3 regions of the Martinezella sp. CNPSo 3732 genome follow, and region 3 is predicted to be linked to each of the others. Evidence: predicted binding sites of a transcription regulator. Region 3 holds the regulator's gene; each other region holds the start of a gene.
What was found. Region 3 encodes PhoB, which activates phosphate uptake and scavenging genes when phosphate is short. Its sites were predicted from a motif close to TGTCATNNANCTGTCAT; they were not measured.
Positions count from the first base shown of each region.

Region 1: the regulator PhoB is predicted to act here: its motif matches at 1,738-1,754, upstream of AC13RM_RS12635 (acetoacetate decarboxylase).
Region 2: the regulator PhoB is predicted to act here: its motif matches at 1,688-1,704, upstream of AC13RM_RS14020 (esterase-like activity of phytase family protein).

Region 1 covers NZ_JBXSOO010000005.1:16,966-19,940, reverse strand. Annotated here, with positions in the region: gene AC13RM_RS12640 (patatin-like phospholipase family protein) at 1-896, opposite strand, end outside; gene AC13RM_RS12635 (acetoacetate decarboxylase) at 933-1,679, opposite strand; gene AC13RM_RS12630 (3-hydroxybutyrate dehydrogenase) at 1,885-2,673, shown strand; gene ppk2 (polyphosphate kinase 2) at 2,770-2,975, shown strand, end outside.
Region 2 covers NZ_JBXSOO010000006.1:93,953-96,927, reverse strand. Annotated here, with positions in the region: gene AC13RM_RS14020 (esterase-like activity of phytase family protein) at 29-1,516, opposite strand; gene AC13RM_RS14015 (DUF502 domain-containing protein) at 1,755-2,456, opposite strand; gene glmS (glutamine--fructose-6-phosphate transaminase (isomerizing)) at 2,634-2,975, opposite strand, start outside.
Region 3 covers NZ_JBXSOO010000021.1:92,753-114,624, forward strand. Annotated here, with positions in the region: gene AC13RM_RS26365 (hypothetical protein) at 1-385, opposite strand, end outside; SAM riboswitch at 478-556, shown strand; gene AC13RM_RS26370 (O-succinylhomoserine sulfhydrylase) at 601-1,788, shown strand; gene AC13RM_RS26375 (DNA helicase) at 1,853-2,566, opposite strand; gene apaG (Co2+/Mg2+ efflux protein ApaG) at 3,179-3,571, shown strand; gene AC13RM_RS26385 (Hsp33 family molecular chaperone) at 3,578-4,567, opposite strand; gene argF (ornithine carbamoyltransferase) at 4,726-5,643, opposite strand; gene AC13RM_RS26395 (aspartate aminotransferase family protein) at 5,718-6,917, opposite strand; gene AC13RM_RS26400 (GcrA family cell cycle regulator) at 7,342-7,869, shown strand; gene phoB (phosphate regulon transcriptional regulator PhoB) at 8,062-8,745, opposite strand; gene phoU (phosphate signaling complex protein PhoU) at 8,777-9,490, opposite strand; gene pstB (phosphate ABC transporter ATP-binding protein PstB) at 9,542-10,357, opposite strand; gene pstA (phosphate ABC transporter permease PstA) at 10,373-11,674, opposite strand; gene pstC (phosphate ABC transporter permease subunit PstC) at 11,704-13,185, opposite strand; gene AC13RM_RS26430 (substrate-binding domain-containing protein) at 13,248-14,267, opposite strand; gene phoR (phosphate regulon sensor histidine kinase PhoR) at 14,467-15,693, opposite strand; gene ppk2 (polyphosphate kinase 2) at 15,967-16,848, shown strand; gene AC13RM_RS26445 (serine/threonine-protein kinase) at 16,873-18,120, opposite strand; gene AC13RM_RS26450 (NAD(P)H-dependent flavin oxidoreductase) at 18,505-19,464, shown strand; tRNA gene AC13RM_RS26455 (tRNA-Thr) at 19,602-19,677, shown strand; gene AC13RM_RS26460 (DUF982 domain-containing protein) at 19,952-20,200, shown strand; gene AC13RM_RS26465 (DUF982 domain-containing protein) at 20,275-20,526, shown strand; gene AC13RM_RS26470 (class I SAM-dependent methyltransferase) at 20,790-21,395, opposite strand; gene AC13RM_RS26475 (glycosyltransferase family 2 protein) at 21,698-21,872, shown strand, end outside.

The DNA.
Region 1 (2,975 bases), on a different contig from region 3:
TCCTTCGGAACACGCTTCAAAGCACCCAGGAGCTTCATCTTCAGCCCGTGAATTCGCTTAAAGTTGTCGGTATTCTGCCGGGTGCGGCTGGAATACATGATGTCCTTATGACGCGACAGCACGTCCGGCATGCTCCGCGGCAGGACGCCGCGGGCGCTGAAGAGATCCACCTGGAAGACGAGCGAGCTGCGGTCTTCTTCCTGATCGAGCAGATATTGCAGCGGCGTATTGGAGACGATGCCGCCGTCCCAGTAATATTCGCCCTCGATGCGGATAGACGGGAGGGCCGGCGGAAGGGCGCCGCTCGCCATGATATGCTCGGGGCCAATGCGGATATTGTCGGTATCGAAATACACGAAGTTGCCGGTGCGCACATTCACCGCACCGACGCTGAAGCGCTTCTTGCCATCATTTAGCACGTCGAAATCGATCAGCATCTCCAGCGTCTTCTTGAGCTCTGCCGAGTCATAGAAGCTGGTGGCACCTTCTGCGCCCGGCAATTCGAACCAGGGATTGGGGAAGCGCGGCTTGAAGAAGCCGGGCTGGCCCATGGTCATCGTCATCCACGAGCTGGTGCGGTTGCGGATATCGCGGAAGAAATCGCCTTCGGGCGTATAGGCCCAGATCTTGCGACCGGAGATGATCTGCCAGAATTGCTCCAGACGCTGCAGCCGCCGGCCGGGTTCGTTGCCGGCGATGATAGCGGCATTGACCGCGCCGATCGAGACGCCCGAAAGCCAGCTCGGCTCGCATCCCGCTTCGGCAAGCGCCTCGTAGACGCCGGCCTGATAGGCGCCGAGCGCGCCGCCGCCCTGGAATACCAGGGCGACGCGATCATATTGAGCGGCAATTTCCGAAATGGTCGGGGCTGCGGCCTTGGTGTTTCGTTCAAGCACGGTCCGTCTCCAGCATGAAATGAAAATAGGATGCGGCTATCTGCGCTCGGCGAGATAGTCGTGAACGACTTCACCAAGCCCGAGCGTCAGATCGGCGGTGAAATGAACCGCGGAAACCACTTCCAGCACAGGCAGCCGCGCGACATCGGCCATGACATGCGGCCTGAGATCGAGGGCGGCGGGCGAGGTCCAGGCTTCCTTGATGGTAATGTCGGTGAGGTAATAGCGCACCAATTCGCAAATGCGCGGGGTGGCGTCGACATGCGGCACGATCTTGATCAGGAAATTGGGCTCCGAGAGAGCGGACAGAAGCGGCCCCTGGTCGACCGGCTTGTGCTTGTAGCCCATCGTCCCCGTAGCACAGAGAACGCTGCCGTAATGCAGCGTGCCGACGATGACCTCGCCTTCGTTGACGATCTTCGGGCTGGCGAGCTTCTTCGGAAAGCCCCAGATCTCGCGGCCACCGGTGATCGGCGCATCGTCGTCGAGATACATGGAGTGAACATAGCCGCCCTTCTGCCCGCGATAGGTAACCGGGATGACCTGCCCGGTCTCGGTATAATCGCCGAAACCGGTGGAATCCGGCATGCGGATAAATTCGTACTTCACCAGCGGCTCGTCGATTTCGAGCGGCGCGGGCACGACCGCCTCAAGCGCTTCGCGCGAGGTCCGGTAGGTGATGATGATATATTCGCGATCGAAGAACCGATAGGGCCCGGGAGGATAGGAGGGGTTGGTCAGCGGCATCGCATAGGCATGCTTGAGAATGTCTTCGACCTTCATCGTATCTTCCGTCGTTGGAGGAAATCGCCGGTACCGGAGCGAAAACTTGCACGGTTGCATGACAGTGAAGTGTCAGCTGTCGAAGGGTTGCGGCGAGAGGCGAAACCGCACTGTTATCAAAGCGACATACGAGGCTGGCAGTGTGCGCTCATCTCAGCCTTTTCCATTTACTCAACCATGTCATAGACATTGCAGGAGTTGCATCATGGGTTCGTTGACTTCGAAGAATGCGCTGGTCACCGGTTCGACGAGCGGCATCGGGCTTGCGATCGCCCGTGCCTTTGCCGCCGAGGGCGCGAATGTGACGATCAACGGCCTTGGCGATGCCGATGCGATCGAAAAGGAACGCGCTGGCATCGAAGCCGATTTCGGCGTGAAGTGCCGCTACTCCGCCGCCAACATGATGAATGGCGAAGAAGTGACATCAATGGTGCGTGAAGCCGAGGAAGCCTTCGGCAGCCTCGATATTCTCGTCAACAATGCCGGTATCCAGTTCGTGGCTCCGATCGAAGAGTTTCCCGACGACAAGTGGGAAGCGATCATCCGCATCAATCTGCTTGCCGCCTTCTACGCCATCAAGGCCGCCATCCCCGGCATGAAGGCACGCAAATGGGGCCGCATCATCAATACGTCTTCGGCACACGCGCTGGTCGCCTCGCCCTTTAAGTCGGCCTATGTTTCCGCCAAGCATGGCATCACCGGCCTCACCAAGACGATCGCCCTTGAAGCCGCACAAGATGGCGTGACCGTCAACTCCATCGCGCCCGGCTATGTCTGGACACCGCTTGTCGAGAAGCAGATCCCGGAGACGATGAAGGCGCGCAATATGACGGAAGAGCAGGTTAAGCACGATGTGCTTCTGGCCGCCCAGCCGACGAAGGAATTCGTGACGGTCGATGAAGTGGCCGCAATCGCCGTCTTCCTTTGCGGCAATACAGCCAAGCAGATTACCGGCACGACGCTTTCCGTCGACGGCGGCTGGACCGCCGAATAATGCCGAGACATAGCCGACGCATATTTGCCGAATGCGCCGGCTTTGCGGCCGTGAGCCGCAGTAACGACAAGATGAAAACAGAGCAGGAGGCGCGCAATGACCGAAGAGAACCAGGACCCGCTCAGCCGCATCAAGGATGAGATCGTCGATAGCTTCGACGAAGAGCTGGAGATGCAGCTCGAAGAGGATCGGCTCGACGAGCTGGTCGCAGAAGGTCTCATCAGCGAAGGCGAGGCGACGCTCGACCGGCGGGTCTACTTCCGCGAACTCTTCCGCCTTCAGCATGAACTCGTGCGCCTGCA
Region 2 (2,975 bases), on a different contig from region 3:
CGACGGCGCCCACCCCTGTTTCAAGACATTATTTGGCAGCAAGGCCCGGAATGGTGACCTGGAATACCTGGAACATCGTATCGACATCGGCGCCGCTATCATCCTTGTAGGCAGCGCCGACCTGGAAACCATCCTGGGTGATGAAGTCGTTGTCATTGGCAACGAACAGAAAGTAATCGTCAGGCAGCTTCGGATCCTGAACGCTGACGAACGACATGGCCTCCCATTTTTCCGAGAGGTTATTGCGGTCGTTCGGTGCCCCATTGTGCAGGCCGAAGCGCGCAAGATCGGCGCTGTCGTTGATATCGATGAAATTGCTGACTGCCGCCGGCTTGACTGAAGGATCAAGAACGCCCTTCGGTGCGACCGCCGTATCGCCGTCGAACTTGCCGCCGACAATATCGGTGGCAGCGGAAACATCGACGGCCACAACGCTGCGATAGAGCGACTTGTCGCCCTTCTGGCCATAGCCATTGTTGCTGTCGCGCGCCAGCATCAGGAAGCTTGTCGGTGAGAGCGCCACGATTTCGCTTTGGGCGGCGACGGCCGTCTTGCCCTTGTCATTGGTAAAGACCGGCAGAGGCACGACATATTCGTGCACCAGTTTCAGATTTGCAGGATCGGCGGCATCATAGACCAGGGCGCGCGTATTTTGCCTGGTTGAGCTGGAATCGCCGCCATCCTGGCGGGTTGCGGACTGGAGCACGACGATCAGAAACTTGCCGTCCGGGGTCAGGGACATGCCTTCGAAGCCCTGATTATTTTGGCGCCCGCTCGTCGGATCCTTTGGGTCCGGAGCGGCTTCGCCCGGGCCTGGATTGTTCGAGGAGAAATTCACTGCACCGTGGCGGATCGGCAGAAACGCGGCCGGCGGTGCCGTGGCCGAGATCATACGCCCATCCGCCGAGAAGCGGTAAATATAGGGACCGTATTCATCGCTGATGAACATCGAACCATCCGGCAGCCGGGCAATGGCTTCGTTATCGAGCGAGATCTTGCCGTTCGGTGCTTGCGGCAAAAGTGGCATGCCGCCTTCCGCCTGGCGAACCCCGTTGGCTGGGTCAAGGCCAGTGGTTTCGTTGCCCTTGTTGTCCTTCAACAGCAGCGTATCCGCGAGCTTGGCTTCGACGCCTGACTGTTCCTTACCGGCTGGAGGCGTTGCACCGGGAGCAAGCGGCGTCAGCTTGATATCGATGGTGTTGAGACGCCCGCGGTAATCAGTGGTGCCGGCGACATTATAGCCGCGGTCCGGCAGCAGCCACAGCGAGCCATTATAGGTGCCGTCGGCGTTGCGAACCCAGCTCTTGGCATCGATCGACATGCCCGAACCGGAGCCGAAGGTTTCACCGAACTTGTCGCGCAGGTTGGCCGGGATACGGCCGACGGCGACGCGGCCCTTGTTGACCAGCGTCACACCTTCAACCGTCACGGAATTATCCGCCAGCGCCAGCATCGGTGCCGTGAAAACAAATGTGGCAAGCGCCACCGACAGCAGTGGCAAGCTCTTCGAACGCATATATCTCAAGACAATATCCTCCTGATAAAAACCTTTGTGGAGGCAACGACATCCATCTCCCGCCTGTTTGCGGACCGCGTTGAAGAACCGCAGCTCGGTGCCCGTGCCCCGAACATTGGATGCTGAGATACATGCGATTATCTGCCCCGACTGACGATCTAAGGTGTCAATATGATAGAGGCATGACAGTTCGCGCAAAACGCGAAGCTATCGATCCAACCATTGGAAGATGAGCAATTTAGCTCAAAGATTTCATCGGAACCGGCGGACGCAAGCTCTTCGTTGCCACCAGCTCTTCCTTGAATTCGGGCGATACAAGGCCGCCCGAGATCAGCAGCTTGGCGCCATCCTCCGGGCTCATATCGAGCACGGTGATCTTTTCGCGCGGAACGAAGACAAGGAAGCCAGCCGTCGGCACGGGCGTCGGCGGCAGGAAGACCGCCACCATGTCGTGCCCCATGGCGTTGAATTTCGAGGCGATCTCCCCTTTGACATCCGTCGATATGAAGACCATGGACCAGAGGCCGGGGCTCGGATACTCGATCAGACCAACCTTCTTGAACGAGGTGCCCTGCTCTTTCAGCACCGTTTCGAAGATCTGCTTGACGCTCTTGTAGATCGTGCGCACCAGCGGCACGCGATTGACGATCGACTCGCCGAAACGGACGATGCTTTGCCCGATGAGATTCTTGGCGAGGAAGCCGACGATCGTGATGAAGATCATTGCGATCAGCAGCCCGGTGCCGGGAACGGCGAAATTCAGATAGCTTTCCGGATCATAGCGCGCGGGAATATAGGGGCGAACCCAGCTATCGGCCCAATGAACGACGGACCAGGTCAGCCAGAGCGTGATGGCGATCGGAGCGCAAATGATCAGGCCGGCCAGGAAATTGTTTCTGATCCGCGTGGTCACGGACATTTTGATGAGTTTTTCAGTCATTCGCCGCTCGAAAACTCCGTTCCGCCGCCTACCGCTTTCAGGCAAATCCTCCCCACCATCTCATTGGAAGAATCGTGCCAGAAATCAACGCGGCATACAACCCGCCAGCCGCGTCTGCAGGCCGAACAAACGCCCGGCTCACGACGACGTGACAGCAAATGTGGGACGGAAGTTGCGCTATTCCACGGTGACCGATTTGGCGAGATTGCGCGGCTGATCGACGTCCGTGCCCATGAAGACGGCCGTATGATAGGCAAGCAATTGAATCGGCAGCGAGAATATGATCGGCGCGATGATCTCGTCGACGATGGGCAAGGTGATGGTTGCCATGGTCGGCAATGTCGAGGCCGCCGCGCCAAGCTCGTCCGTGATGAAGATGATTCGGCCGCCGCGCGCCGCCACTTCCTGCATGTTGGAAACGGTCTTGTCGAAGAAGCGGTCATGCGGCGCAATGACGATGACGGGCATATTCTCGTCGATCAGTGCAATCGGCCCATGCTTCAATTCGCCGGCTGCATA
Region 3 (21,872 bases):
TTAGCGCTCTAAACACACCTGCGGTCACCGTCCCAAAATCATCGCTCGGTAACTTGAGAAGCGCTGGGAAATAAGTACAAGAAATGTCGGACAACCCAACGGCTGAAGGACAAATTAAACCTCTGCATTTATTTTCAACATATGGGCCAGGCCACGATCTGCAGTCCGCGTGATCTTTTTCCCATATTCTTCGCTCATCAATTCGCAACTGGACGAGTGAAACGCCTTTTGACGCAGCATATTGCTCATCAGAATACGACCATCGTCCCGCTTCGAACTCTTCGGGAAGTTTAGAGAGCAAATTCCACTGTTCTCCCCATGTCATCAAGGTGAAGAAAACCGGCACGATGGATACAATCGCTAGCTTCCAACGATTTATAGCCATTGGCCTTTATCTTCCCCACAAAATAATGGCAAACGCAGCAGTGACAAAACCAAACTCAGGGAATTGACGCAAGCCGTCAACGGCAGTATTGCAACTTATCCCGTGGTGATTTGGCCGGTCGGCTTGCAGCCACGTTAAACAAATGGCTAAAAAGACCGGGGTTGAACCGGTCTGCTTTTGCGACCGGTTTTTTTTGTTTTGAAAGTGGTGATGGCATGAGCAAGACTTGGCGCCCCGCAACCCAACTCGTACACAACGGAACGCTCCGTTCGCAATTCGGCGAGACCTCCGAAGCAATCTATCTGACCCAGGGCTTCGTCTATGACACCTCGGAAGCCGCGGAAGCCCGCTTCAAGGGCGAGACGGATGGTTTCATCTATGCCCGCTACGGCAGCCCCACCAACGACATGTTCGAAAAGCGCATGTGCGCGCTGGAAGGTGCTGAAGACGCCCGCGCCACCGCCTCCGGCATGGCTGCCGTCTCCGCCGCCATCCTCTGCCAGCTGAAGGCCGGCGATCATATCGTCGCTGCCCGCGCCCTCTTCGGCTCCTGCCGTTGGGTGGTCGAGACGCTCGCGCCGAAATATGGCATCGAATGCACGCTGGTCGACGGCCGCTTCACCGAGAACTGGGAAAAGGCCATCCGCCCAAACACCAAGGTCTTCTTCCTCGAAAGCCCGACCAACCCGACGCTGGAAGTGGTCGATATTGCCGCTGTCGCCAAACTCGCCAACCAGATCGGCGCAAAGGTCGTGGTAGACAACGTTTTCGCGACGCCGCTCTTCCAGAAGCCGCTGGAACTCGGCGCGCATATCGTCGTCTATTCCGCCACCAAGCATATCGACGGCCAGGGCCGTTCGCTCGGCGGCGTCATCCTTTCCGATAAGCAGTGGATCGACGAGAACCTGCAGGACTATTTCCGCCACACCGGCCCCGCCATGTCGCCCTTTACCGCCTGGACGCTGCTGAAGGGCATCGAGACGCTGCCGCTGCGCGTCGCGCAGCAGACGGCGAATGCCTCCAAGGTTGCCGATTTCCTCGCCGAGCAGACCAACAAGGTCGCCCGCGTGATCTATCCGGGCCGCAAGGACCATCCGCAGGCCGATATCATCGCCAAGCAGATGAGCGGCGGCTCGACGCTGGTCGCCTTCGAGCTCAAGGGCGGCAAGGAAGCGGCCTTCAAGTTGCAGAACGCACTGGAGATCGTGAAGATCTCCAACAACCTCGGCGACTCGAAGAGCCTGATCACCCATCCGGCCACCACGACGCACAAGAACCTCACCGACGAGGCCCGCGCCGAGCTCGGGATTTCGCCGGGCACCGTGCGCTTCTCCGCCGGCATCGAGGACGGCGCCGATCTGGTCGAAGATTTCGCCCGCGCGCTCGAGCAGGTTTCCGCCTGATATTGATCGAGCCGCCCGGATTTTCTCCGGGCGGCTCGATTGCCTTTAGACAATTTGCAGCTCGTCAGCTGGCAGCCTTGAACTCGACCAGGCCGTTGTTCAGGAAAACCATCTTGTCGAACAGCGTCAGATCCAGCGGATTCGGCAGGCGAATATCCGAGAGATCGGGCACTGGTTTCAGCGCCGGATCGTAGGAGCGGTCGATCTGCGAGACGAAGACGACGATCACGCCTCTGTCGCGCGCAAACGTCTTCAATATCTGAACCTGGATCATTAATTCCGGATTCTCCCGCTTCTGATCCAGCAGCTGCAGATAATCGACCACGGCCAGCGTGCCAGGCGATGCCTGAGCCAGCCTCTCGACGATGTAATCGGCGCTGATGGCATCCGAATTGTCGAACTCGAATAGACCGGCAAATTCCGCATGATCCGCGCCGATGACAGGAAAACGCTCCAAAACCACCTTTTCCGTGTCCTCCAGCGTGAAGAAGACACCGCGATTGCCAGATTTCATGGCTTCGACGGCGAGCCGCAAGCTCATCAGGGTCTTGCCGTGACCGCGCCGCGCGCCGATCAGCACCAGATCGCCCGGGCTTAAACGCGAATACAGCTCGCCGGCGGGCACGGCCGAGCTCGTTTTACTTGCAAGCAAGCTCCAGCCTTCAAAACCTTCGCCAGCCGCGACGCGATCCAGCGCGGCGTGCAAAGGGATATTCTGCTGGCGGGACAGGAGCCTCGCCTTACGCTTCAAATGATAAACAGGGGCGGAAAGCCTCATCTAAACCTCCTATTGCGAGCAATGACCGCAACCCCTCCTTATGCCAGGCGCTCAAACAGTCGGTTTGGATATCGACGGCCCCGCATGAAATATACTTTCCCAAATGGAGGGGGGAGGCACGGGCCATGCCAGAATCAGATCATAGCCGAAATCCTCCTGAGAGGGAATCAGGCGCAAGTTCCCTCAGAGGAACATAAAGGAGGAACAGGAGGTTATATGGCCGGGAGGTTTTAATAATTCCCGATCAGATGTGACGCCCGATCCCTGAAGTGCACCAGCAATGGCGGCAAGCGTATCCGCACCCCACAAGCTCTGCCTGCGACAATATGGTAGACAAGACTAAATGACGGGCGAAACGAGATACTTTGAGAAGAAAGGACTAACCTTCTTCATTGGCCGTAATAGCTGGATTTCAGAGCGATCCGCCTCCCCGAGCGAGATTTCATCACGCCGTTCCTTGACGGAATGGATTGGTTATAGGATACCGCTAGATATCCTGCGCTTTGCGGGAGCAGTGGAAAGCGGATAATATGCCGCAGACTTGAAAATGCTGAAACGACAATGGGCTTCGAGGAGCCTCCGGCGCTTCAGAGCAGTGGCAAGGTATCAGGCATGTATCGCGCCTTAACACGCGACATCGAAGTGGTTGTAGAGCCGTTTTATCTGGAGGAGCAATCCGATCCGGACGATGATCGCTATGTATGGGGGTATCGCATCGTCATTTCCAACCACTCGCAGCGCGCCGTGAAACTGGTGACGCGCTACTGGCACATCACCGATATGAACGGCATAGTGGATGAGGTGACGGGGCCAGGCGTCGTCGGCGAGCAGCCGCATCTGAAACCCGGCGATACCTATGAATATTCCTCTGGCTGCCCGCTGGACACGCCCTCAGGTATGATGTTCGGCCATTACCAGATGGAAACGGACGACGGGGAGCTCTTCCATGTCAAGATCCCCGCCTTCTCGCTGGATACGCCGAACCTGCTGCGCACGCTGAACTGAGCGGCATTACGCCGCTTCTATCTCCGACACTTCGAAGCGATAGGTGGTCGAGCAGAACTCGCAGGTCACGGCGATCTCGCCATTCTCCTGGCTGGCCTCGATCTCTTCGGCCGTGAAGCCCTTCAACACACCCTTCAGCTTGTCGCGCGAGCACGAACAGCGGTCATAGACCGCCTTCGGTTCGTAGACGCGTACGCCACGCTCGTGGAAGAGGCGATAGAGAAGCCGCTCGGTGCCGACTTGCGGATCCGTCAGCTCATCTGCATCGATGGTTTCCACCAGACTGCGCGCTTCCGCCCAGGCATCGTCTTCGGCATGATCGCGCACGCCGGTATCGCCGTCGCCGCCATGCAGGTCGGGCTGGCGCATGCGCTCGGGCGCCTCCGGCAGGAACTGCGCGATCAGGCCGCCGGCACGCCAGCGGTGACGCGGCTTGCCATTCTCGTCGCGATCGAAGAGCTCTGCAGCACCGAGGCGCACGCGCGTCGGTATCTGTTCCGACTGGCGGAAATAGGTGCCGGCGATCTCTTCGAGCGATGCGCCGTCAAGCGCGACGATGCCTTGATAGGGCTGCGTGAAACGGCCCTGATCGATGGTGAAGGCGAGGACGCCCTTGCCGAGCAGTTGTTCCGGCTCGGTCTTGCCTTCGGCGACTGCCTTTGCCAGCGCTTCTTCGTCGAAACGGGCATAGGCGCGAACATTTTCCGGCGTCGAGAAATCGGCAACCAGAAGGTCGACGGGACCGTCGCCCTTGGTCTGCACCGTGAACTTGCCTTCGAACTTCAGTGATGTGCCGAGCAGGACGGTCAGGACGATGGCCTCGGCCAGAAGGCGTGCAACCGGCATCGGATAGTCGTGCCGGGCGAGGATCGCGTCCAGCAGCGGACCAAGCTGTACGGCACGGCCGCGCACGTCGAGACCTTCCACCTGGAAGGGAACGACATGATCGTCACCGGCGAAATCGAACTGACCCAGCGTTGCGGCATTTTCGGCCATTGCTTTACTCCTGGAGCATGACGCTGAAAAGTGAGAGCGGTTTTCGGGCGCCGTCATGCTCTATTTCTTTGATTCTAGACCGGATTCAGGCCTTAGGTCGCTTCGACCTAAGGCCATCCGGCTCTAGGGCCCGCGCCTCAAGACGCGGTTTGATATCTTCAGATCGCGCCCAGGCACCAAGCAAGAATCGACTTCTGCGCATGAAGGCGGTTTTCCGCCTCATCGAAGACAACGGATTGCGGACCGTCGATCACCTCATCCGTCACCTCCTCCCCGCGATGGGCGGGCAGGCAATGCATGAACAAAGCGTCTTTGCCGGCCTGTGCCATCAAAGCCTTGTTGACCTGATAGGGCTGGAAGACGTTGTGACCGCGTGCCCGGTGCTCCTGATTCATGGAAACCCAGGTATCGGTTACCACGCAATCGGCGCCGGCGACCGCACGGTCTGCATCATGCGAGAGCATGATTTCGGCGCCCTCGTTGCGGGCCCAGTTCAGATAGTGATCCTTCGGCTCAGAACCAAGGGGTACCGCCATATTCATGCGATAGCCGAAGCGCGCGGCCCCTTCGATCAGCGAATGCAGCACGTTGTTGCCGTCGCCCGTCCAGGCGAGCGTCTTGCCCTTGATCGGGCCGCGATGCTCCTCGAACGTCATGATATCCGCCATGATCTGGCAGGGATGCGTATCGTCGGTCAGCGCATTGATGACCGGAACGGTCGCATGTTCGGCCAGCTCCAGCAGGCGCGAATGATCGGTCGTGCGGATCATGATCGCATCGACGTAGCGCGACAGCACCTTGGCCGTATCGCCGATCGTCTCGGCGCGGCCAAGCTGCATCTCCGTGCCCGAGAGGAACAGCGTCTCGCCGCCCAGCTGGCGCATGCCGACATCGAAGGAAACGCGGGTTCGGGTGGACGGCTTCTCGAAGATCATCGCCAGCATCTTGCCGGCCAGCGGCTTGTCGGCCGTGCCGGCCTTCTGCGCGTTCTTTCGCACGATCGCGTCGTCGATGATATTGCGCAGATCGGCAGCCGGAACGGCAGAGAGGTCGAGAAAGTGTTTCGGAGAAGCCATGTCCTTACCTGTACTCCAGAAAAAACAAAAACGCCCGCGAGGGGCAGGAACGCCCCCAAATGCGGGCGGTAAGCTTAAGCCGATTTTTTGACGCGGGCAGCGCGCGCACGCTCGGCGGCACGCTCCAGGCGGGCAAGACCTTCGCGTGCTTCTTCGGCGGTAACGACCAGCGGCGGCAGCAGGCGGATGACGTTATCGCCAGCCGGCACGCCAAGCAAATGCTCGGCGCGGATCGCCTGCAGCAGCTCCGCCTGCGGGATGGCCGCCTTGACACCAAGCATCAGGCCTTCGCCGCGAACGTCCTCGATGATATCCGGGAAGCGATCCTTGAGCGAGGCGAGCCCCTGGCGGAACACCAGCGCTACATCGCGCACATGCTGCAGGAAGCCTTCGGCAAGCACGATGTCGAGAACGGCGTTGCCGACTGCCATGGCAAGCGGATTGCCGCCATAAGTCGAACCGTGTGTGCCGGCTTTCATACCGGAAGCGGCTTCCGCCGTCGCAAGGCACGCACCTAGCGGGAAGCCACCGCCGATGCCCTTGGCGACCGCCATGATATCGGGCTTGATGCCGGCCCATTCGTAGGCAAAGAGCTTGCCCGTGCGGCCGACGCCACACTGTACTTCGTCGAGGATCAGCAGCAGGCCGTGCTCATCGCAGATCTCACGCAGCCCGCGCAGGAATTCGTTGGTCGCGGGACGAATGCCGCCCTCGCCCTGAACCGGCTCGATCAGGATCCCGGCCGTTGCGTCGGTAATGGCAGCACGCACGGCAGCGAGATCGCCGAACTCCACCTGATCGAAACCCGGTGCCTTCGGGCCGAAGCCTTCGATATACTTTTCCTGACCGCCAGCGGCGATCGTTGCGATGGTGCGGCCGTGGAAGGCGCCCTCGAAGGTGATGATGTGGAACTTCTCGGGATGCCCCTTGGCGAATTGATAGCGCCGCGCCGTCTTGATGGCGCATTCCAGCGCCTCGGCGCCCGAATTGGTGAAGAACACCTTGTCGGCGAAGGTCGCTTCCGTCAGCCGCTTCGACAGCTTCTCCTGACCGGGCACCTCATAGAGGTTGGACAGGTGCCAGACCTTGTCGGCCTGCGCCTTCAGCTCGGCGACGAGATGAGGATGAGCATGACCGAGCGAGTTGACCGCGACGCCGGCTGCGAAATCGAGGTAGCGTTCGCCATTTTCGGTGACCAGCCAGACGCCCTCGCCTCGCTCGAACCGTAGCGGAGCGCGCATGTAGGTGTCATAAAGCGGCGTGGTCTCGGCCATGGCCATATCTCCTGATCACAACTTTAAGGACCGATCGCTTCCATTTGATGAAACGGGTCCGAAAAAATCAAAAATGCCGCCTTGCGGCGGCCTGGGCACTATTGATGTTTTGCATCGCGATGTCAACAAAACTGGCGTTTTAGCAGGTGCGAGATAACGCTTGCGGGCAAAAGAGATAGGTTCGGCGGCGCCTATTGCAGAAATGCCACGCCTGGGCAGCAAGTTGGGGAAAACCTCGAAATCGATTCCTCAAGATTCTCGCGACTCTTGTCACGGAGTCAGCCTCACACTAGGTTAAAAAGCAATTGCTAGACTGCATGCGGCGGAACTAGTCACCACAATTTTAGAGCGTTTCGCGCCTCGTTCCCATGCGAGGCAATGGTGAGGGATTCTGCCATCGGAAACGCGACAGCGGAGACAGGGCATGAATTGGACAGACGAACGCGTCGAGAAGCTGAAAAAGCTATGGTCCGAAGGGTTGAGCGCCAGCCAGATCGCTGCGCAGCTCGGTGGCGTGAGCCGTAATGCCGTCATCGGCAAGGTGCACCGCCTGAACCTTCCCGGCCGAGCGAAGGCGGGCGGCACGGCAACCGCAGCGCGCACGCCGAAGCGCAGCGCAGCTGCACCCCGCGCCGCGACCTACGGATCGCGCGTTGCTACCCGCACGGTCGTCGCCCGCCAGCAGGGCGCAACCATGCTGAAGGAAGAGATCGAGATCGATTCCGTCAATGAAATCCAGTATCGTCCGGCATCGAACGTCGTCGTTCCGATCTCCCGCCGCCTCGGCCTGACGGAACTGACGGAGCGCACCTGCAAGTGGCCGGTCGGCGACCCGCTGAAGGACGACTTCCACTTCTGCGGCAATGACAGCCCAGATTCTTCGCCCTACTGCACCTATCATCAGCGCATGGCATACCAGCCGGTGCATGACCGCCGTCGTAACAACGGCTGAAAGCCACAGCAAGACAATGAGAAACGGGCCCTCGAGGCCCGTTTTTCTATTTCCGCCGCTATTTAAAGCACGTCACGATCTTTCAGATTCGCTTCCTGTGCTTTAGGTTTTCCGTCTGGCGCATGTCGTTCTCGCAAAACCGCTACGCACTTTTGGGCGACATGCTTTAGTGATACCCGAGCGGCAAGCCGCTCAGGCTTCCATGGAATAGCCCGCGCCGCGAACGGTGCGGATGACATCCTGCATATTGGAGAAATTGAGCGCCTTGCGCAGGCGGCCGACATGGACGTCGACGGTGCGTTCGTCGACGTAGATATCGTGACCCCATACGCCGTCGAGCAGCTGCGAGCGCGAGAAGACGCGGCCGGGCGAGGACATCAGGAATTCCAGCAGGCGGAATTCCGTCGGCCCCAGCCGTACTTCGCGGCTCTTGCGGTGGACGCGATGGGTTTCGCGGTCCAGCTCGATATCGCCGCAGCGCAGCACCGTGGAGAGAACCTCCGGGCGGGCACGCCGCAGCATCGCCTTGACGCGAGCCATCAGCTCCGGCGTCGAGAACGGCTTGACGACATAATCGTCCGCGCCGGTCGAAAGCCCACGCACGCGCTCGCTTTCCTCGCCGCGGGCCGTCAGCATGATGATCGGCAGTCGCTCCGTCTCCGGCCGCATACGCAGCCGGCGGCAGAGCTCGATGCCCGATACGCCGGGGAGCATCCAGTCGAGGATCAGGAGATCGGGGATGCGCTCCTGGAGACGCAGCTCGGCCTCATCGCCTCTGAGGATCGTGTCGACCTCGAAGCCTTCGGCCTCAAGATTGTAGCGCAGCAGAACGCTGAGCGCTTCCTCGTCTTCTACAACAGCAACTCTCGGAACCATGCGCCTATGGTCTCCTTTCTTCGCTTCCAGATTATTCCGTCACTGCGCCGACGGTATTGGCGGTATCGTCCTTCGGGCGTTCGCCTTCCGGCTGAGCACCTGTCGCCATGTAATAGATCGTCTCGGCGATATTGGTGGCGTGGTCGCCGATGCGCTCGATGTTCTTGGCGCAGAAGAGAAGATGCGTGCAGGTGGTGATGTTGCGCGGATCTTCCATCATGTAGGTCAGCATCTCGCGGAAGAGCGAGGTGTACATGGCGTCGATTTCCTCGTCACGTTCGCGGATCGACACGGCCTTGTCGGGCGAGCGGGTCGCGTAGACATCGAGAACTTCCTTGAGCTGGCTCAAAGCCAGTTCGGAGAGATGCTCGATGCCGCGGGCGAGACGGCGGGGGACACCGGTGCCCTGCACAGCGATGACGCGCTTTGCGGTGTTCTTGCCGAGATCGCCGACGCGCTCCAGATCGGAGGCGATGCGGATCGAGCCCATGATTTCACGAAGGTCCGCTGCCATCGGCTGACGGCGAGCAATGGTGACGATCGCCTTGTCGCCGACTTCGCGCTCGGCATGGTCAAGAACGACGTCATCGGAGATGACTTTCTGGGCCAAGGCAGCGTCGCTGTTGACCAGCGCGCGTACGCTGTCGCTAACCATCTGCTCGGCCAGGCCGCCCATTTCGGCAATGCGGCGCGTCAGGAACTTCAGGTCTTCGTCATAGGCTGAGAGAATGTGGGTGGAGACCATTTTTCTATCCTCAAGGTGAACTGTGTGAAATGAGCCGCGCGCCTGACATCATCAACCAAAACGGCCCATGATGTAATCCTGCGTGCGGTAATCGTCGGGATTGGTGAACATCTTATCGGTGTCGTTCTCCTCGACCAGGTGGCCGAGATGAAACATTGCGGTACGCTGCGAGACGCGGGCTGCCTGCTGCATGGAATGCGTCACGATGACGATGGTGAAATTCTCCCGAAGCTCGTGGATGAGATCCTCGACCTTGGCGGTCGCGATCGGATCGAGCGCCGAGCACGGCTCGTCCATCAGGATGACCTCCGGGCTGACCGCAACGGCGCGCGCGATGCACAGACGCTGCTGCTGACCGCCCGACAAGCTCGTGCCGGCGTCATGGAGGCGATCCTTCACCTCGCCCCAAAGACCAGCCTTCTGCAGGCTTGTTTCGACGACATGCTCGAGATCGGCCTTTGAGCGATGCAGGCCATGGATGCGCGGGCCGTAGGCGACGTTCTCATAGATGGACTTCGGAAACGGGTTGGGCTTCTGGAAGACCATGCCGACGCGGGCGCGCAATTCCACCACGTCGATGCCGTCGTCGTAGACATCCTGATCGTCGAGCGTGATCTTGCCGGTGACACGGCAGGTCTCGATCGTATCGTTCATGCGATTGAGGCAGCGCAGGAAGGTGGACTTGCCGCAACCGGAAGGGCCGATCAAAGCCGTGACCGTATTCGCACGAATCTTCAGATTGACGTCGAAGAGCGCCCGCTTGTGGCCGTAATAGACCGAAACGTCCTGGCCGATCATCTTGTAGGGGATCGTCATCATCTTCTTGGACAATGCTTTTTCGCTGGCGGCTTCCGTCATCATGTTCATTTCGTGCGCCCTCCCTTACCAGCGCCGCTCGAAACGGCGGCGCAGCAGGATGGCGCCGATGTTCATCGCGACGAGGAAGAAGAGAAGCACGATGATGGCGCCGGATGTCCTTTCGACGAAGGCCCGCTCGGCTTCGCTCGCCCACATGTAGATCTGCACCGGCAGCGCCGTCGAAGGGTCGAGCGGCGATGTCGGATAGTTGGCGACGAAGGCGACCATGCCGATCAGAAGCAGCGGCGCGGTCTCGCCGAGCGCGTGGGCAAGCCCGAGGATCGTGCCCGTCAGGATGCCGGGCATGGCAAGCGGCAGCACGTGATGAAAGACCATCTGCATGCGCGATGCGCCAAGCCCGAGCGCCGCGCTGCGGATCGACGGCGGCACGGCACGCAAGGCCGAGCGCGTGGCGATGATGATCATCGGCAACGTCATCAGGCTCAGCACGAGACCGCCGACCAGCGAGGCCGAGCGCGGCAGACCCATCATGTTGATGAAGACCGAGAGGCCCAACAGGCCATAGACGATCGAGGGGACGGCAGCGAGATTGTTGATGTTGACCTCGATCAGATCCGTCAACCGGTTCTTCGGCGCGAACTCTTCTAGATAGATCGAGGCGGCAACGCCGACCGGCAAGGCCAGCACGAGAACGGCCAGCATCAGGTAGAACGAGCCGATCAGAGCGACGCCGAGTCCGGCGGCTTCGGGCCGGCTCGAATTGCCCGACAGGAAGAGACCGCTGTTGAAGGCCTTGTAAAGCACACCGCTTTCGCTGAGTTGCTTCATCCAGGCGACCTGGCGGTCGGATATCTTGCGATCCTTCTCATCGACTGTCAGATCGATTTGGCCCTTGTTGGCGGAATCGATATTGGCGCTGGCGAGGAACGTGACCTTCTGCGTCGCCCCTATGATCGAAGGATTGGCGACGACCTTGTCACGCAGTGCGATCCTGGCGCCGTCCGACACCATCGCCGTCGCCTCGCGAACGAGCGCGCGATTGGCCGGATCGATGCCGAGCGCTTTCACTAGTGCATCGCGCACCAGTACCGGGTAGTTGGCAGCGATCAGCACCTTCGGATCACTGGCGCGCTTGGCTGCGGGGTCTATCACCTTCTCGGAGAATTCGATCGGCAGGGTGATCGACGTCTGAACGAAGGTGGTATAGCCAGTGCGGACCACGGTCGAGATCAGGATGACCAGGAAGACGAGACCGAAGATGACGGCGGTAATCCCATAGGCGCGGAAGCGGCGCTCGGCGGCGTAGCGCCTGGCGATGCCGATATCGCGGCGCACGGGCACACCCGGCGTCAACCCGCGCGGCATGTTGAGCTGAGAGGAGGATACGACGCCGCTCATTCGTATTGCTCCCTGTATCGACGGACGATGTAGAGCGCGTAGACGTTGAGGCAGAGCGTCAGGCAGAACAGCGTGATGCCGAGAGCGAAGGCGACGAGCGTCTGCGGCGAAGTGAACTCCAGATCGCCGGTCAGCTGATTGACGATCTTCACCGTGACGGTCGTCATCGGCTCGAAGGGATCGAACTGCATGCGCGCGGCAACGCCTGCTGCCAGCACCACGATCATGGTTTCACCGATCGCCCGCGACGTAGTCATCAGCAGCGCGCCAACGATGCCCGGAAGGGCGGCCGGCAAGAGAACGCGCTTGACCGTTTCCGACCGGGTGGCGCCAAGCCCGAGCGAGCCGTCGCGCAGCGAACGCGGCACGGCCATGATGATATCGTCCGATAGCGAGGAAACGTAAGGAATGAGCATCACGCCCATGACGAAGCCGGCCGTCAAAACGCTCTGCGCCTCGATGAAGCTTCTGTAGTTTCCGGTCATCAAGCCATCGATCTCGGCGGAGATATCGCGCAGGAAGGGGCCGACTGTGACAAGGGCGAAGAAGCCGTAGACGATCGTGGGAATGCCGGCCAAAACCTCCAGCATCGGCTTGGCGATGGAGCGGACGCGAGCCGAGGCATATTCGGCCATGTAGATCGCCGCAAACAGGCCGATGGGCACGGCGAAGAGCATGGCCACGAGCCCGATATAGATCGTGCCCGCCAGCAGCGGGATCAGACCGAAGGTGCCCGAGGTCTGCGCGCCGGCGCCGGTGAAACGCGGGTCCCAGACGGTACCGAAGAAGAATTCGCGGGCCGGCACCATGTTGAAGAAACGCGATGCCTCCGAAAGCATGGAAACGACGATGCCGACCGTTGTCAGCACCGCGATGGAGGAGGCAACGATCAAGGCTCCGAGGATGACCTGCTCGACCCGGTTGCGGGCGCGAAAACGCGGTGCGATCGCGCGAAGGCCATGGGCTGCGCAAAGCAACGACAGGACGATCGCCGCCGCCGACATCACCAACCGGCTCACTTCACGCATGCCGTTATACTTGTTGGCGGCATCGATCATGTAGCCAGTGGGGCGAACGGCGAGCGGAACTCCCTTCTGCGCCAGCAGCAACTGCAGATCGGCCTTGCCGCCTGCGACGTCGGCAAGCTCCCGGCTGTCGAGCAGGCGCATGCCACGGGCGATGCTGCGCACCATGCCATAGCTGAGGTTGAGTTCGGCCGGCGGCAGAGACTGAATTTCCTCGGGAAAGGATTTGGTCACCAGGCGGTCGATGACGATGGGGCCGGCGATCAGCCAGACGCAGATGAGTGCTAAGGGCGGAAGCACCGCCCAGATAGCGGCATAGGCGCCGTGATAGCCGAGCCGGGAATGCATAGACGAGGACCGGCCGCCCGATAGCGCAGCCGCCCTCACCCGCCCCAGCACGAAAGCGGAGGCGCCGAAGATCGACAAGCACAGCAGCAGCAGCGATACACTCATTCCCATTCCCCGGCGAACGCCGGCGCAGCGGAAAGCCGCACCGGTGCTCGATCCTTACGCACTCACATGATCTTCCCGCCCGCGACATCCTTGCGGATCTGGTCGCGTTCTGCATCCGGCGCAGGCACGAGGCCATATTCCGCCAGCGGGCTATCCGGTCCGATCATCTGATCGCTCGTGAAGAAATCGACATATTCCTTGAGCCCCGGGATGACACCCAGATGGGCCTTCTTGACGTAGAAGAACAACGGACGCGATACCGGATAAGTGCCGTCGGCGATCGTCTGGCCCGAGGGCACGATGCCGCTGACGGTGGCGACCTTCAGCTTGTCGGCGTTGTTCTGGAAGAAATACAGGCCGAAAACGCCGATGCCATGCTTGTTGGCATTGATGCGGGCCAGCGTCTCGGGATAGTCGCCGTCGATATCAACAGCGGCGCCATCCTTGCGCACGGCAATGCATTTCTTGGCCTGCTGGCCGGCATCGGAAACTGTGGCCTTGATGACATCGGCTGCGCCTGAAGCCTTGCAGCTGGCGGCAAGCACCTTCTCTTCGAAGACTTCGCGCGTGCCGTGCTTCTCGCCCGGAATATAGGCAGCGATTTCAAAATCCGGCAGCGATGGATTGATCTCAGACCACTTCTTGTAAGGATTGGCAACGAGCTTGCCATCGACGACCACTTCGGCAGCAAGTGCCTTGTAGAGATCGACCGGTTCGAACTTGATGTCGGGATTGCTCTTGTCGAAGGCAAAGACGATGCCGTCATAGCCGATCTTGATCTGCTGGATATCGGCGACGCCGGCGGCCTTGCAGGCTTCGACTTCGCTGTCCTTGATGGGACGCGACGAATTGGCGATGTCGATGGAATCCGTTCCGACGCCCTTGCAGAATTCCTTCAGGCCGGCTCCGGAGCCGGCGGACTCGACCACAGGGGTCTTGAAGTTGGTGAAGGTCTCGCCGAAGGTTTCGGCAACGATCTTGGCATATGGAAATACGGTCGATGAGCCGGCAACCTGAATTTGGTCGCGGGCAGTTGCAGTGCCGGCAACGGCAGCCGATGCAACCAGCGCAAGAACGGACATTTTCAAAGCATTCACAACGAATCCCCCTGATGAGCTTTGAAGAGCGCCGAGGTGGAGGCCACATCCACTTTTCGGCAGTCCATTCTTACTGGCGAAAACACCGCCCTTTTATGTCAGGCGAGTGAAACAATTATGACAGGCTATATGCCTGATATAATTTGGATAAATCGCCACCTAAACGAGGAATAGGCGGAGGTTGTCAGAAGCGGACCGTAAAGTCGGTTCCTTTTCCGACTTCCGACTTTACGATCAGCCTGGCACGGTGGCGGGTCAGAATATGCTTGACGATGGCAAGCCCGAGACCGGTCCCCTTCTTGGACCGGCTGTCCTCAACGTTAACGCGATAGAAGCGCTCGGTCAGGCGCGGCACATGTTCTGCGGGTATGCCCGGCCCCTTGTCCGAGACGACCACTTCGACGGCTTGGCCGGCACCGCTGAGTAGCGAAACCTCCACCGACTTGCCTTCCTGGCCGTATTTGCAGGCGTTCTCGATCAGGTTCTCGAAGACCTGCACGAGCTCGTCTCTATCCCCCAATACCTCCACCTTGCCCACCGGCAAATGCAGATTGATGGTCACGTCGAGATCCCTGGCAAGCGGCAGCAGGGAGTCACGCACATGACCGAGCAATGGGACGAGATCCACTTTCTGATCCGGCGCGATATGCGACTTCAGCTCCAGGCGCGACAGCGACAGAAGATCGTCGACCAGCCTGCTCATGCGGGTCGTCTGATCGAACATGATGCCGAGGAAACGCTGCTGCGCCTTCGGATCGGCTTTGGCAGGCCCCTGGATCGTCTCGATGAAGCCGCGCAGCGATGCCAAGGGCGTGCGCAATTCATGGCTGGCATTAGCGACGAAATCGGAGCGCATGCGGTCGATGTGGCGCAGTTCGGATATGTCGCGGAAGGAGAGCAGGAAGAGAGCATCTTCCTGCTTGTCGATCTCGGGCAGATCTATCGGTGCGATGCGCACGACATAGACACGCTCCGAAGGCAGGCGCTCGGAATGCTCGATCTGGTTCGGCGTATTGGTCGCGATGGTCTCGCGTACCATGTCGAGCAGACCCGGCGAACGCAGCTTGGAGGAAATATGTGCGCCGATCGGAAAGGCACCGAAGGCTTTTTCGACGGCCATGTTCTGTACCAGCACCGACGCCTCGCGGTCGATGATCAGCACCGGCATGTCGAGTGCCGCCAGTCCGGCAAAAGCGGTGTGCAGCAAGGCTTGAGGATCGGCGGGCGCCGTCTCAGCCGGCGGTGGCACGACCACGCGCTCCACCAGGGGCGGGCGAAGCAGCGTGACAATCATGACGATGGCCCAGATCCAGAATACGGCGCCGGTGTTGATGCCTTCGACCAGGGCGAGTGCGGCAATCAGCGTCGCCAGAACCAGGATCGCACTCTCCTGCCGCAGCCGAACTGCCAACCTCCTGACAAATGACCATTCGTCTTCCAACTGCGCCGTCCTTCGCCTGACATCATGGAACGCTGGATTCCGCGTCTTATCTGCGATTCATGACAGAAGTATTCGGCTCTATCCACAGAAGCCAGTAACTGGCAAAAATAAATGTAGCCGGCAAAAGAGGGTGGCGGCAAAAGGCTTGAAACTATTGGATAAATGCCCCAGTTTTCTGGCCAAGCTTTTTTGCCGCCGCCGGTGGCAGGGTTAACGCTATGTAAACAGCCGAGGAGCCGACATATGGGGGAGAAGACAGGAAGCCGGGCGGTGGAGCTGGATATTCATGGCATCAAGCGCATATTCGATGTCGATGATCCCATCCTGCCGAGCTGGATCGATGACGAGGCACTGACCTCGGGTGGCTATCCCTACAAGAAGAAGCTGAAGGAAGAAGAATATCTCGATGAGCTGAAAGCGCTGCAGATCGAACTCATCAAGGTGCAGTTCTGGCTGCAGGCGACCGGCAAACGGGTGATGGCGCTCTTCGAAGGCCGCGATGCCGCCGGCAAGGGAGGCTCGATCGCTGCGACCTCAGCCCATATGAACCCTCGTCTGGCGCGCGTAGTGGCGCTGACGAAGCCGACCGACCGCGAGGCCGGCCAATGGTACTTCCAGCGCTATGTCGCCCAGTTTCCGACGGCGGGCGAATTCGTGCTCTTCGACCGCTCCTGGTATAACCGCGCCGGGGTCGAGCCGGTCATGGGCTTCTGCACGCCGAAGCAATACGAGCAGTTCCTGAAGCAGGCGCCGCAGATGGAAAAGCTCATCGTCCAGGACGGTATCCATTTCTTCAAATTCTATCTCGATATCGGCCGGGAGATGCAGCTGAAGCGTTTCCACGACCGGCGCCATGATCCGCGCGCCGTCTGGAAACTTTCCTCGATGGATATCGCCGCACTGCCGAAATGGAAGGACTACAGCGAGAAGCGCGACCGCATGCTGAAGGAAACGCATACGGACCACGCGCCCTGGACTGTCCTCCGCGCCAACGACAAGCGGCGCGCGCGCCTGAACCTTATCCGTCACATTCTGCTGACGCTCGACTATGACGGCAAGGACAAGGAAGCCATCGGCAAGGTCGACGAGAAGATCCTCGGCATGGGATCGGATATCCTCGCCTGACGAGTTCGAAGCATCGCCCGGGACTTATTGCCCGGGCAGGACGCGGATGGCGTAGATATTGACGCCACGGGCCTTGCCATCGACATCGCTGTTGATGATCAGGCGGCCCGAACCGGTCGGCGCCATAGCGCGATCGAATTTGAGCTGGAACAGTGAATCCGTCTTTTGCCGGCTGACGGTGAAACGATGGCGGCCGCAACGCCCGAGTGAACCGAAATCGCACTCCACTGTGATCTGCGTCGGTGCATCTGAGGTGGACTGCAAAGTCAGCGCGATCGTCGAGGCTTTTCCCGCCATCTGCTGCAGCATATTGACGGGCACCTCGATCGAGCCACTGCCGTCCGCACCGCTGCTGAGCGAGGTCAGCCGCATGGCCGGTCCCTCGTTCTCCGAGACGTTTTCAGCCTTTGACTGCGGGCCGGTCGTCACCTTCGGCGCGTCGGTGGGCTTCAAGATCTCCAGCCATTCCGCCGAGAAGCTGTTCTGCGGATCGATGGTGGCGAGGCCCGGATTGACCGGACCGCTATTGTCGTCCTGGTCCGACATATCGTCGTCGTTGCCGTTGCCGCTGAAATCCTGAGAATCGACATGTGCCGGCGGGTTGGGCACGCTCGTATCCCGCTGGGCGGCAGACATGAGCAGGCCCGAGGTCTTGATCCACCAGGCACCGACGCCGAGGAAGGCGAGCAGAATGCAGAAGACCAGCAGGCGCGAGAAGAACTTGCGCGGCTTGCGGCGCACGGCCGCCCGCTCCGGCTTGAAGTTCATCGACCGCGCCGGCGGCGCATCGGCCGTCGGACGCACATCGCTGTCCGCACCGAGATGATCGGCGGGTCCGGCGCGCATATCGCCGAAATCGTCTTCACGCGCCGCCAGCTCCGCCGAGGTCGGCTCTGCCGGAACAGCGGGGCCTGCCGACATTGGCGGGTCGCGTGTTTCTCCGCGCACGCTCATGACGGGTTCCTGCGGCGTTGCCGCTGCCTGCCTTGCATGGGACCCGGGCACAGAAGGAGAAACATGCGGAGCATCCAGCTCTGGCGAAACCGGTATCGCCTGTGCGGGACGGGCGCGCTCCTCGGCCTCGATCTCGCGGATCGTCGCCTCCAGACGCTGGCGCTGGGCGGCGATGACGTTGACATCGGTAATGTCCTGCTTGCGAAGGCCGGCTTCCAGAGCCTGCCGCGCAGATTGATAGATGCGAGCCCGAATTTCCGGATTGGTGCGATCAGACCGATCCAAGGCGCTTCTGATAGCCGTTTCTAATCCGCTCACATCCGATCCTTTACGCTCACTCGCACCATACGCGCATACTCTACCGATAAGGCAGCCATATTTTCATCATCCGTTAACCGGATTCGGTAGCGCCCAGTTTTGCAATACGCAAGCCTTCGGCAAGGGTTAAGGGCACTCGGGCGGGGATAAATCGCAAAGACGACGCAAATGGGGTGGAGGTGGGGCAGTAGGCAGTAGGCAGTAGGCAGTAGGCAGTAGGCAGTAGGCAGTAGGGGAAGATAGCCGGGACGGGACGGTCAAGCACTATTGCCTATTGCCTATTGCCTATCGCCTATTGCCTGTTGCCTGCTGCCATCTTCCCCTCTCGATAGACATCTGCTATCCCTTTTGACGTTTTCGTAAACGTCAAAAGGGATGATGTTCATGGCCCTCCCCTCCATCCTGACCGAGCGTCTGCGCCTGCCGGTCGTGGCTTCGCCGCTTTTCATCATCTCCCACCCCGCCCTGACGCTGGCCCAATGCAAGGCCGGCGTCGTCGGCTCGTTTCCCGCGTTGAACGCGCGCCCGGAAAGCCAGCTCGACGAATGGCTTGCCATGATCACGGAGGACCTTGCCGCACACAATGCCGCAAATCCGGATCGTCCTGCAGCTCCATTTGCGGTCAACCAGATCGTCCATACGTCGAACAAGCGCCTGGAACACGATCTGATGCTCTGCGTGAAATACAAGGTGCCGATCGTCATTTCCTCGCTCGGCGCCGTGCCCGAGGTGAATGCGGCCGTGCATTCCTATGGCGGTATCGTGCTGCACGATATCATCAACAACCGGCATGCCAATTCGGCGATCCGCAAGGGTGCGGACGGGCTGATTGCCGTCGCTGCCGGTGCCGGCGGCCATGCCGGCCAGCTTTCCCCCTTCGCGCTGGTGCAGGAAATCCGCGAATGGTTCGACGGGCCGCTGCTCCTGGCCGGCGCCATCGCCACCGGCGGCGCCATCCTGGCCGCCCAGGCGGCCGGCGCCGATCTTGCCTATATCGGCTCGCCCTTTATCGCCACGGAGGAGGCGCGCGCCGTGGACGCCTACAAGCAGGCGATCGTCGAGGGAACCGCCGCCGATATTGTCTACTCCAACTATTTCACCGGCGTCCTTGGGAATTACCTGAAGCCCTCGATCCGTGCCGCCGGCCTCGACCCGGACAACTTGCCCGAGGCCGATCCTTCCAAGATGGATTTCGAGGCCGCCACCACCGGCGTGAAGGCCTGGAAGGATATCTGGGGTTCCGGCCAGGGCATCGGCGCCGTCAAATCCATCCAGCCGGTATCCACCCTCGTTGACCGGCTGGAAGAAGAATACCGGCAGGCACGCGCCCGGCTGGCACTTTGATCGTGCGCGAAATGCGGTACTTTTTCACAAGCATCCCGCTTTTTTGCCAAATGGCAATTTGAGCGCTTGAAATCTGGCCACATAGACTGTATCAGCGCCATGCAAATCGCGGGGCCGAACCGAATGCTCCGGAGAATGCCGCTTTAGCTCAGTCGGTAGAGCACATCATTCGTAATGATGGGGTCACGTGTTCGAGTCACGTAAGCGGCACCATTTGTCCTGTCTATCCCCAATATCCTCAGTTCCATTTCAGGCGCTACCAGTCTTCTGTCGATTCGCCCGCGCCGTCGACCAAATTTGTCGCGAGAAGTACCGATCTTCGCGTGATCGGCCAGTCATGCACTCGGGCGCGATTTTGCTGATAGCGCAGGCGTGCGGGCGACGATTGATCACATATGCCTCGAAGCGGTCGGCAGATTAAGAAAGTTAAATGCACGCCCATGGCAAAAGGCCCAAAACAGCCTCTGCTTTGACGGAGTCTGCTACCATGAACATCGTGCCGCACTTCTCTCCAATCCGCGTCATTCGCAACGATTCCGGTGAAGTGAAATCCGTAGGCACGGCCGACGAAGTCTGGAAGACGCTTCTCGATGACTGGCCTTCGGAGGAAGGCGACTGCTTTCTGTCTGCATTGCTCATCTGCATCGACGTCCAACGCGGCAGGCGAGCACCGGAAGAAGCGCGCGTCGCCTTCATTGCCGCGGCGGCCGAAGCGGGAGTTCCCTTGCTGTCGTGACGCTGCGGATTCGACCGGCAGGCCTCCTGGAACATTCCAGCCAACGGCACGTTGACCGCGGAAGGAGAAACTTCATGGCCCAATGGTGGAGCAAACCCGTAATCGTCGAGACCCGCAAGACGGGCGACCGGCTGGTGATATCGAATGCGGAACGCGCCCTGGAATACATGGCGAAGGAGTGGCCGACGCTCGAGGATGGGCAAGCCTACAAGACCGCCCGAAAAGCGTTAGCGGACGCGCATGAGGGCTCGCTTGAGGCGGAGAAGGCCAGGGAGGCCTTCATCGCGGCTTTGCAGGAAGGCGATATCTTCATCTTCGAGGATTGAACCTGAGTCGGCCCGTGATCGGCCGGTATTCAAAATCCTGGTGGGAAGCTCCTCGCCAATAAGTCTGCCGCGTCAATCATCTGGCGTCAGGCGCTGAACGGCAGTGGCCTTATCGACCTCGTATCAGCGACGGGCGCCTGCTGGCAGGCCATGACGCCTAAAGCGCAGTGCGATCTTTCAGAATCGCTTTTCGCGCTTCAGGTCTTTGATTTTGCGCATGTTATGTTGTCGCAAAACCGCACCGCGCTTTTGCGGGGCATGCTTCAGAGCCGCTTCAGCGAGAACGAAAAATGCCCGTGGGATTCCAGGGTCATGTATTCGAACTGCCAATGGAAATCCTTGCAGAACTTGGTGCAGGCTTCGACCACGCCATATGGAATGGCATCAACGACATTGCCGGTGCAGAAGTCGTGGCCGGCGATGCGGCCGTCCTGCTTGACCTTGAAGTGGCTGATCTGCAGCTCCTCCAGGGTCGTCTCGTAGCTGTGATTGGTGTCGACATAGACCCAATCGAAAAAGCTATTGGGAAATTCCGAAAGCCGCACGGTGGAATAGCCCTGGACGATGCGCAGGCGGCCTTGATCCAATGCGCCCCGGAATTTTGACCTGATCTGCTCCAGGCCCTCCTGATAGCGGGGCGTATCCCACGCGTCGATCAGGTAAAGCTCCCGCGGCGCATTCTTTTCAAAGATCTCGGCGGTGAAATCGCCGAAGGCCGCACCGATCTCGGCACAGACGCCGCCATGCGGCAGGCGGTGCAGAAGCTCGCCGCGATCGGGCAGCAGCCGGGCATTTTCCATGTGATGCAGGCCGAGCTGCGTATGCGGCATGCCGCTCTTGTACTGAAATCTCGAGTCGCGCGTTTGCATTTGGCGGCGGATACCTTCGATATCGGCTGAAGGGCAGATCGCATAGACGACCTGTTTCTGGACCGTGGATGCTGCAAGTCTTGGCATTCATGGCTTGCGTCAGGCATTCGAGCCGATCACAAATGCCGGCCGGCGAGACGGCCGGCTCTTTCGAGACGCTCTATCGACGGCTGTAAATGAGCCAGCCGCCGACAACGAAGCAGCTTTTGCGCGCAATCCGTTGAATGCGTGCGATTGGCACAACCAAAGATTCAGCTTTTGGTGGTTCCGTGCACCTGGGGATCATATTCTGGAGGATGTTCATGAAAATTGCCGTTGGCGTGCCGACATGCGGTCGCAAGGCGATTCTCGCCGCGATGATCGATAGATTGGCAAAGCAAGCGCGCAAGCCGGATCATCTCTTCCTGTGTCCGGCCAAGGGCGATGACATCGATACGGAGCACTTACGTTCCGCACCCTTCCCCGTGACAATCGTCT